Regions from separate parts of the Lactiplantibacillus plantarum genome, predicted to be linked through region 2. Evidence: predicted binding sites of a transcription regulator. Region 2 holds the regulator's gene; the other holds the start of a gene.

Region 1 (3,418 bases), 1.2 Mb from region 2:
ACTAGGCTATATGGATGACGACGAACCTGTTCAGTTAACTGACCGGCTTCTTCATAGCCGACATAGCCAGGCGGTGAACCGATCAACTTAGCCACTGAATGTGGTTCCATGTATTCACTCATGTCAAACCGAATCATGGCATCTTGAGAACCAAACAGTTCCTTAGCAAGTTGTTTAGCCAATTCAGTTTTACCAACCCCGGTTGGGCCGACAAACATGAAGGAACCAATTGGCCGGCCAGTTCCGTTCAGACCGATTCGATTACGCCGGATGGCCCGGGCAACTGCTTCAACCGCTTGGTCTTGACCAATAACCGTACTCTTAAGGTCGGGTGCTAAGGTCTTCATTTGAGCCTGTTCCTTAGCCTGCAAGTCACCAACTGGAATACTTGTCTTTTCTTCGACAATTTGTTCCATGTCCTTGACTGTTACAGTGGCAGTATCGTTATTAGGCTGGTCTGAACTTTCATCGGGCTTAGCTTTTTCTAACTTAGCAACTTGATCGCGATAGTAGGCGGCTTTTTCGTAGTCTTCCTTCTTCAAGGCGTCCTGTTTCTGCTTTTCCGCCTCGTCGATCTTTTCTTGAATCGTCTTTGGATCGACCGTCTTCAACGTCAAGTTCTTACGTGAACCAGCTTCATCGAGTAAATCGATGGCCTTATCAGGTAAGAAACGATCTTGAATGTAACGATTTGACAACTTGACGGCTGCCACAATGGCATCTTGATCGTATTTAACGTGATGATAGTCTTCGTACTTCTTCTGAATGCCTTCGAGAATCTTGATAGATTCTTCCACGCTCGGTTCGTTGACCGTGACCGGTTGGAACCGGCGAGCGAGGGCGGCATCCTTTTCGATGTCACGGTATTCGTTTAATGTCGTGGCCCCAACTAATTGGAAATCACCACGGGCAAGGGCGGGTTTCAGGACGTTCCCAGCATCCATACCACCTTCAGCATTACCGGCACCCATGATTTCATGGATTTCGTCAATGAAGAGGATGATATTCGGATTGCTTTGAACTTCCTTCATTAATTGTTGCATTCGTTGTTCAAATTGACCTCGAATACCGGTACCTTGAACAAGGGAAGCCACGTCCAAACGAATAATTTCTTTATCTAACAGTTTTTGTGGAACTTGACCAGAAACGATTTTCTGTGCTAGTCCTTCCACGACCGCCGTTTTACCAACCCCAGCTTCACCAATTAAAACGGGGTTATTCTTGGTCCGGCGATTCAAAATCTCGATAACCCGATTAATTTCGGTATCGCGACCAATCACTGGATCGATTTTGCCCTGTTTAGCTTGCGCTGTTAAGTTGAAGCCGTATTGGCCAAGGAGGCCACCGCCGTTGTTATTGCCACGACGATTGCCGCCATTAGGACCAGCTGGCTGGGTCGGTGGGGTCTGTTGTTGCCGGTAAGCGTTATTAGGATCAACGCCACCCTGCATTGCACGGAAAATGTCGTCAAGACCACCAAAACCGAATGGATCTTGTGCCATATCAGCACCTCCAACTCCGTTATTTGGTTGCTGTTCCTGATTCTTTAGCAGTTGATAGCAATTTTGACAAAGGTTGATTTGTCGCCGCTGACCGTTGACGCTCGTATATAAATGGATCGTCGCTTCGTTCTTATGGCAATTGTCACAAAGCATTATGCTGTCACACACCTTTCGCATCAGAAATATAACTAAATCGATTAGGATCATAGTTAAAGGTTCATCGGCTCTTTGACCTTTGTTGACCTTTGACTATTAGTATAGCGAATTTACGGACTGTTGCAAGTGAAAAGCCTCAGGGTCAAAACTGGACGTGCGGCCGGGATAATTCGCAATGGTTGATTGATTCAATTATTTCTGAATAGTCTGGATAGTCGCAACTCATAGCTTGTCATGTAACCGGATTCGTTGTATATTAATTATCTGGTTAGGATAAGTGATGATGTAACTGTCTGTCTATATTATAGTACAAAGCGGTTTTTTTGCATGTATCGAGCCTGACCAGTTTTGATGTTTGCAGCGCATCGTTTTTCATTGGTGACCGTCAACAGCCAGTGAGCGGCGGAGAACTTTGTTCGTAAATATCAGAATAATGATGCAGTAATGTGTCAACCTAACTTTGAGGAGGCGGTAATTGTTTGGCAACGGATTATACCCAGTTAATGGAAGCGTTGCGTCATGGCGAACGCGACAGTTTTACCGTAACGCCGGATGAATTTATGGCTTTTCACGACGCCTATATGAAGTATGAGTATCGTAAACGAGTCATTGGTACGGCGGACTTAGATGGCCGCATTGTTTACCATTTCGAGAAGGATGGTAAGACAACCAATTAATAGGCCTAGCTTGAATGAAAGGGCTTGTATTTTAATTGGATAATTGCTATCATCATTATTAAGGGCTCTTGAGTATACGTGTTGGCGGCAACTCGAATTGACTCGGAACCAATTTTAAATTTATTTATCTTGAAGGAGATCGAATAGTTATGGAAAAGAAAGAATTTCACGTTATCGCAGACACTGGTATCCACGCACGTCCCGCAACTTTATTGGTACAATCAGCAAGTAAGTTCAACTCAGAAATTACGTTGCAATACCAAGACAAGTCCGTTAACTTAAAGTCCATCATGGGTGTTATGTCACTCGGTGTTGGTAAAGACGCTGACGTTACCATTTCTGCTGAAGGTGCCGACGAAGCCGACGCTATCGCAGCTTTAACTGAAACGATGAAGAAAGAAGGATTATCTGAATAATGGCTGAAAAGGTACTAAAAGGAATTGCGGCCAGTGATGGTGTTGCAATTGCTAAGGCCTATATGCTAGTTGATCCAGATTTATCATTCGAAAAGACAACAGTTTCCGATACGGATACTGAAGTTGCACGGTTACATGACGCTTTCGATGCTTCCAAGGCTGAACTAAAGGTCATTAAAGACAAAGCGGTTGAAAACTTGGGTGAAGAAGAAGCAGAAGTTTTTGAAGCTCATATCACCATTTTGTCTGACCCAGAAATGCTCGGACAAATTGAAGGTAAAATCAAGGATGATAAAGTCAATGCTGAAGAAGCTTTGAAGGAAGTTACTGATACTTTCATTTCAATGTTTGAAGCGATGACGGATAATGCATATATGCAAGAACGAGCCGGTGATATTCGCGACGTAACGAAGCGGGTCTTAAGCCACTTGTTAGGGGTAACCTTACCAAGTCCAGCTTTAATTGACTCCGAAGTAATCGTGGTTGCCCACGATTTAACACCTAGTGATACAGCTCAACTTGATCGTAAGTATGTTAAGGGCTTCATTACTGACATTGGTGGTCGGACTAGTCATTCAGCCATCATGTCACGGACGCTTGAAATTCCAGCGGTCGTTGGATCTGAATCTGCCACGACTGATATCAAAGAAGGCGATACGGTCGTCTT
Region 2 (3,418 bases):
TTAATAGCTTTATTATGCGGAAGTAGTTCAGTGGTAGAACATCACCTTGCCATGGTGGGGGTCGCGGGTTCGAATCCCGTCTTCCGCTTTTAATTTGCCGGGGTGGCGGAATTGGCAGACGCACAGGACTTAAAATCCTGCGGTTAGTGATAACCGTACCGGTTCGATCCCGGTCCTCGGCATTTTAAATAAGCACCCATAGCGCAATTGGATAGAGTGTCTGACTACGAATCAGAAGGTTGTAGGTTCGACTCCTACTGGGTGCATTAGTATCGGGAAATAGCTCAGCTTGGTAGAGCACCTGGTTTGGGACCAGGGGGTCGCAGGTTCGAATCCTGTTTTCCCGATCGTTTAACACAGTCTTAGTTAAGTGCTAAGGCTTTTTATTTAATTTTCTCGGGAAGTAGCTCAGCTTGGTAGAGCACTACGTTCGGGACGTAGGGGTCGCAGGTTCAAATCCTGTTTTCCCGATTACGGTTAAACCAACTAATCCAGTCATTTGGCTGGATTTTTTTTATGGCCTTTTTTGTAAGCAGGGGTGTTTCAACGGTCAGGGGACACTTTTGCGACGTTACTCACTAAGTCAGCCATGTGAAGAATACGGTGGTTGTGACTCATAATCCCGACAAGGCAACAGCCACTGTTAGTCATGAGCTCGGAGAAATTAGTCTCGGAACTGCTGTTCATCGTTGTGATACCAGTGCCCATCGCCTGCAATGAGGAGTGACTCAACTTGACATATTTTAAATAGGTAGTTCAATGAATATGGAGACCTAATAATTTAATCATTATGAGGTTCTAAACGGTTGAATCAATTGAAAGCAAACGTTTGGCGTGCTATGCTGTAACAACCGTTAAGCACATGCTAGTCCGCGGTTTGGGTGAAATTCTTTGCTTTTTTCCATTATCCTCGTATAATAATAGTCAATATTAGTCAAAGATAATGAAAAGGGTGAAGCACATGCAAAGTCAAAATATCTCGGATATTATTGAAAAGTATTTAAAAAGTATTTTGGCGGACTCGGAGCATGTTGAAATTCGACGGTCAGAAATTGCCGACCTTTTCAACGTGGTACCCTCACAGATTAATTATGTGATTAAGACCCGGTTTACGATCCAAAATGGTTACTTAGTTGAAAGTAAACGTGGCGGTGGTGGTTATATTCGCATTGAGAAGGTTAATTTGGTCGATGATGCTGATGTGTTGGACGCCCTCATACAGGTGATCGGCGATTCAATCACACAACGAGATGCTTATGCGGTCGTCCAAAGTTTATACGAGGACGACGTCTTAAATCGTCGAGAAGCGCAATTGATTTTAGTGGCGATTGACCACGAGACGTTAGGATTAACGGACCGGGATTTAGAAAACAGTCTGCGGGCCCGGATAATTATCGGAATCTTGAACCACTTGCGTTACGAAAGCTAAAGAAAGCGAGGAATCGCAATGGATAACTTATTTACACCTAGTGCCAAAAGTGTGCTGGTACTGGCACAGGAACAGGCCAAATATTTCAAGCATCAGGCAGTTGGTACGGAGCATTTGCTATTAGCATTGGCCATCGAAAAGAATGGAATTGCTAATAAGGTGCTACAACAATATGCCGTTAGTGAAGATGACATTCGTGAAGAAATCGAACGGTTCACTGGCTATGGGACGTTGAGCAATGTTGGCAAGGATACTTACTTGCCATATTCACCAAAGGCCAAAGAAATTTTGTCCGTTGCCGGTGATGAAGCAAAACGGCTCGGTGCCAACAAGATTGGAACGGAACATTTGTTGTTAGCGATGCTCTCTGATGAAAGTATCCTTTCCTCGCGAATTTTAATGAATTTAAACTTAGATCTAGGTCAGACGCGTAAAGTCGTTCTTCGCAAGCTAGGTGTCAGTGACGCCATGAGTAAGCGCAAGGGTAACGCGGCTAATCGCGGTGGCAAGAAGACTGAAGGAACGCCAACCTTGGATTCTCTGGCGCGCGATTTGACCCAATTAGCTAGTGAACAAGAAATGGACCCGGTAGTAGGTCGTTCCAAGGAAGTCAAACGGGTCATTCAGATCCTGTCACGGCGGACGAAGAATAATCCGGTCTTGATTGGTGAACCTGGGGTTGGGAAGACTGCAATCGCCGAAGGTCTAGCCCAAAAGATCGTGGCCGGTGATGTGCCAACTGATATGGCAGATAAGCGCTTGATGATGCTCGATATGGGATCATTAGTCGCTGGGACAAAGTATCGTGGTGAATTCGAAGACCGCCTGAAAAAAGTGATTGATGAAATTTACAACGATGGCCATGTGATCTTATTTATCGATGAATTGCATACCTTGATTGGTGCCGGTGGTGCTGAAGGGGCTATTGATGCCTCTAATATTCTGAAACCCGCACTTGCACGAGGGGAACTCCAAACGATTGGGGCAACCACTTTAAATGAGTATCAAAAGTACATTGAATCTGACGCTGCGTTGGAACGGCGTTTTGCAACGGTCATGGTCAATGAACCGACCGAAGACGAAGCCGTTGAAATCTTAGATGGACTACGGCCACGCTATGAAGAACATCATCGGGTTACGATTACGGATGAAGCTGTTGATCAAGCAGTCAAGCTATCCAGCCGGTATATCAGTGATCGTTTCTTGCCTGATAAGGCCATTGACTTGATGGATGAGGCGGCAGCTAAAGTCCGCATCGATCAGATGGATCAACCAACGAAGCTATCCAAGAACCAGGACAAGTTAGCGCAACTGCGTGAGGATAAGGAAACAGCGATCGAAGCACAAGATTTTGAACAGGCCGCTGATATTCGTAAGCAGGAGATGCAACTGAAGCAACGCCTAGATCGAATCGAAGCTGACCAAGACGCCGAAGTGACTGAGGGGGCAACACCACACTATGATTTACAAGTCACAGGTGAGGATATTGCTCAGGTCGTTGCCGAATGGACCGGGGTTCCGTTAACGCAATTGCAAAAATCTGAAAGTGAACGCTTAGTTAACTTGGAAAAGATTTTGCATGAACGGGTTGTTGGACAGCCAGAAGCCGTATCCGCAGTGGCTCGTGCTATTCGCCGTGCGCGCAGCGGGTTGAAAGATCCGAGTCGGCCAATTGGTTCCTTTATGTTCTTAGGACCAACTGGGGTTGGTAAGACGGAGCTAGCAAAAGCCTTGGCAGCAGCGATGTTCGGGTCTGAAGATAATATGATTCGGATCGACATGTCTGAATACATGGAACGCTATTCGACTAGTCGTTTGATTGGCTCGGCACCTGGTTACGTTGGTTATGACGAGGGCGGTCAGCTGACAGAGAAGGTTCGCCAGAAACCATACTCGGTCGTGCTATTTGATGAAGTTGAAAAAGCTCATCCGGACGTCTTTAACATTTTGTTACAAGTTTTGGATGACGGCTACTTGACGGATTCTAAG

Evidence for each region. Region 2 encodes CtsR, which represses protease genes until heat stress. Its sites were predicted from a motif close to TTGGTCAAAAAAGGTCAAANA; they were not measured.
Region 1: E5260_RS05585 (ATP-dependent Clp protease ATP-binding subunit) is a predicted target of CtsR. The motif match lies at 1,728-1,748, and genes of this name have one in related genera.

What each region holds. Positions count from the first base shown of each region.
Region 1 is NZ_CP039121.1:1,218,790-1,222,207, forward strand. Features, by position in the region: gene E5260_RS05585 (ATP-dependent Clp protease ATP-binding subunit) at 1-1,655, opposite strand, end outside; gene E5260_RS05590 (hypothetical protein) at 2,138-2,335, shown strand; gene E5260_RS05595 (phosphocarrier protein HPr) at 2,485-2,751, shown strand; gene ptsP (phosphoenolpyruvate--protein phosphotransferase) at 2,751-3,418, shown strand, end outside.
Region 2 is NZ_CP039121.1:2,381,385-2,384,802, reverse strand. Features, by position in the region: tRNA gene E5260_RS11305 (tRNA-Gly) at 17-88, shown strand; tRNA gene E5260_RS11300 (tRNA-Leu) at 97-182, shown strand; tRNA gene E5260_RS11295 (tRNA-Arg) at 193-266, shown strand; tRNA gene E5260_RS11290 (tRNA-Pro) at 274-347, shown strand; tRNA gene E5260_RS11285 (tRNA-Pro) at 398-471, shown strand; gene E5260_RS11280 (CtsR family transcriptional regulator) at 962-1,429, shown strand; gene E5260_RS11275 (ATP-dependent Clp protease ATP-binding subunit) at 1,448-3,418, shown strand, end outside.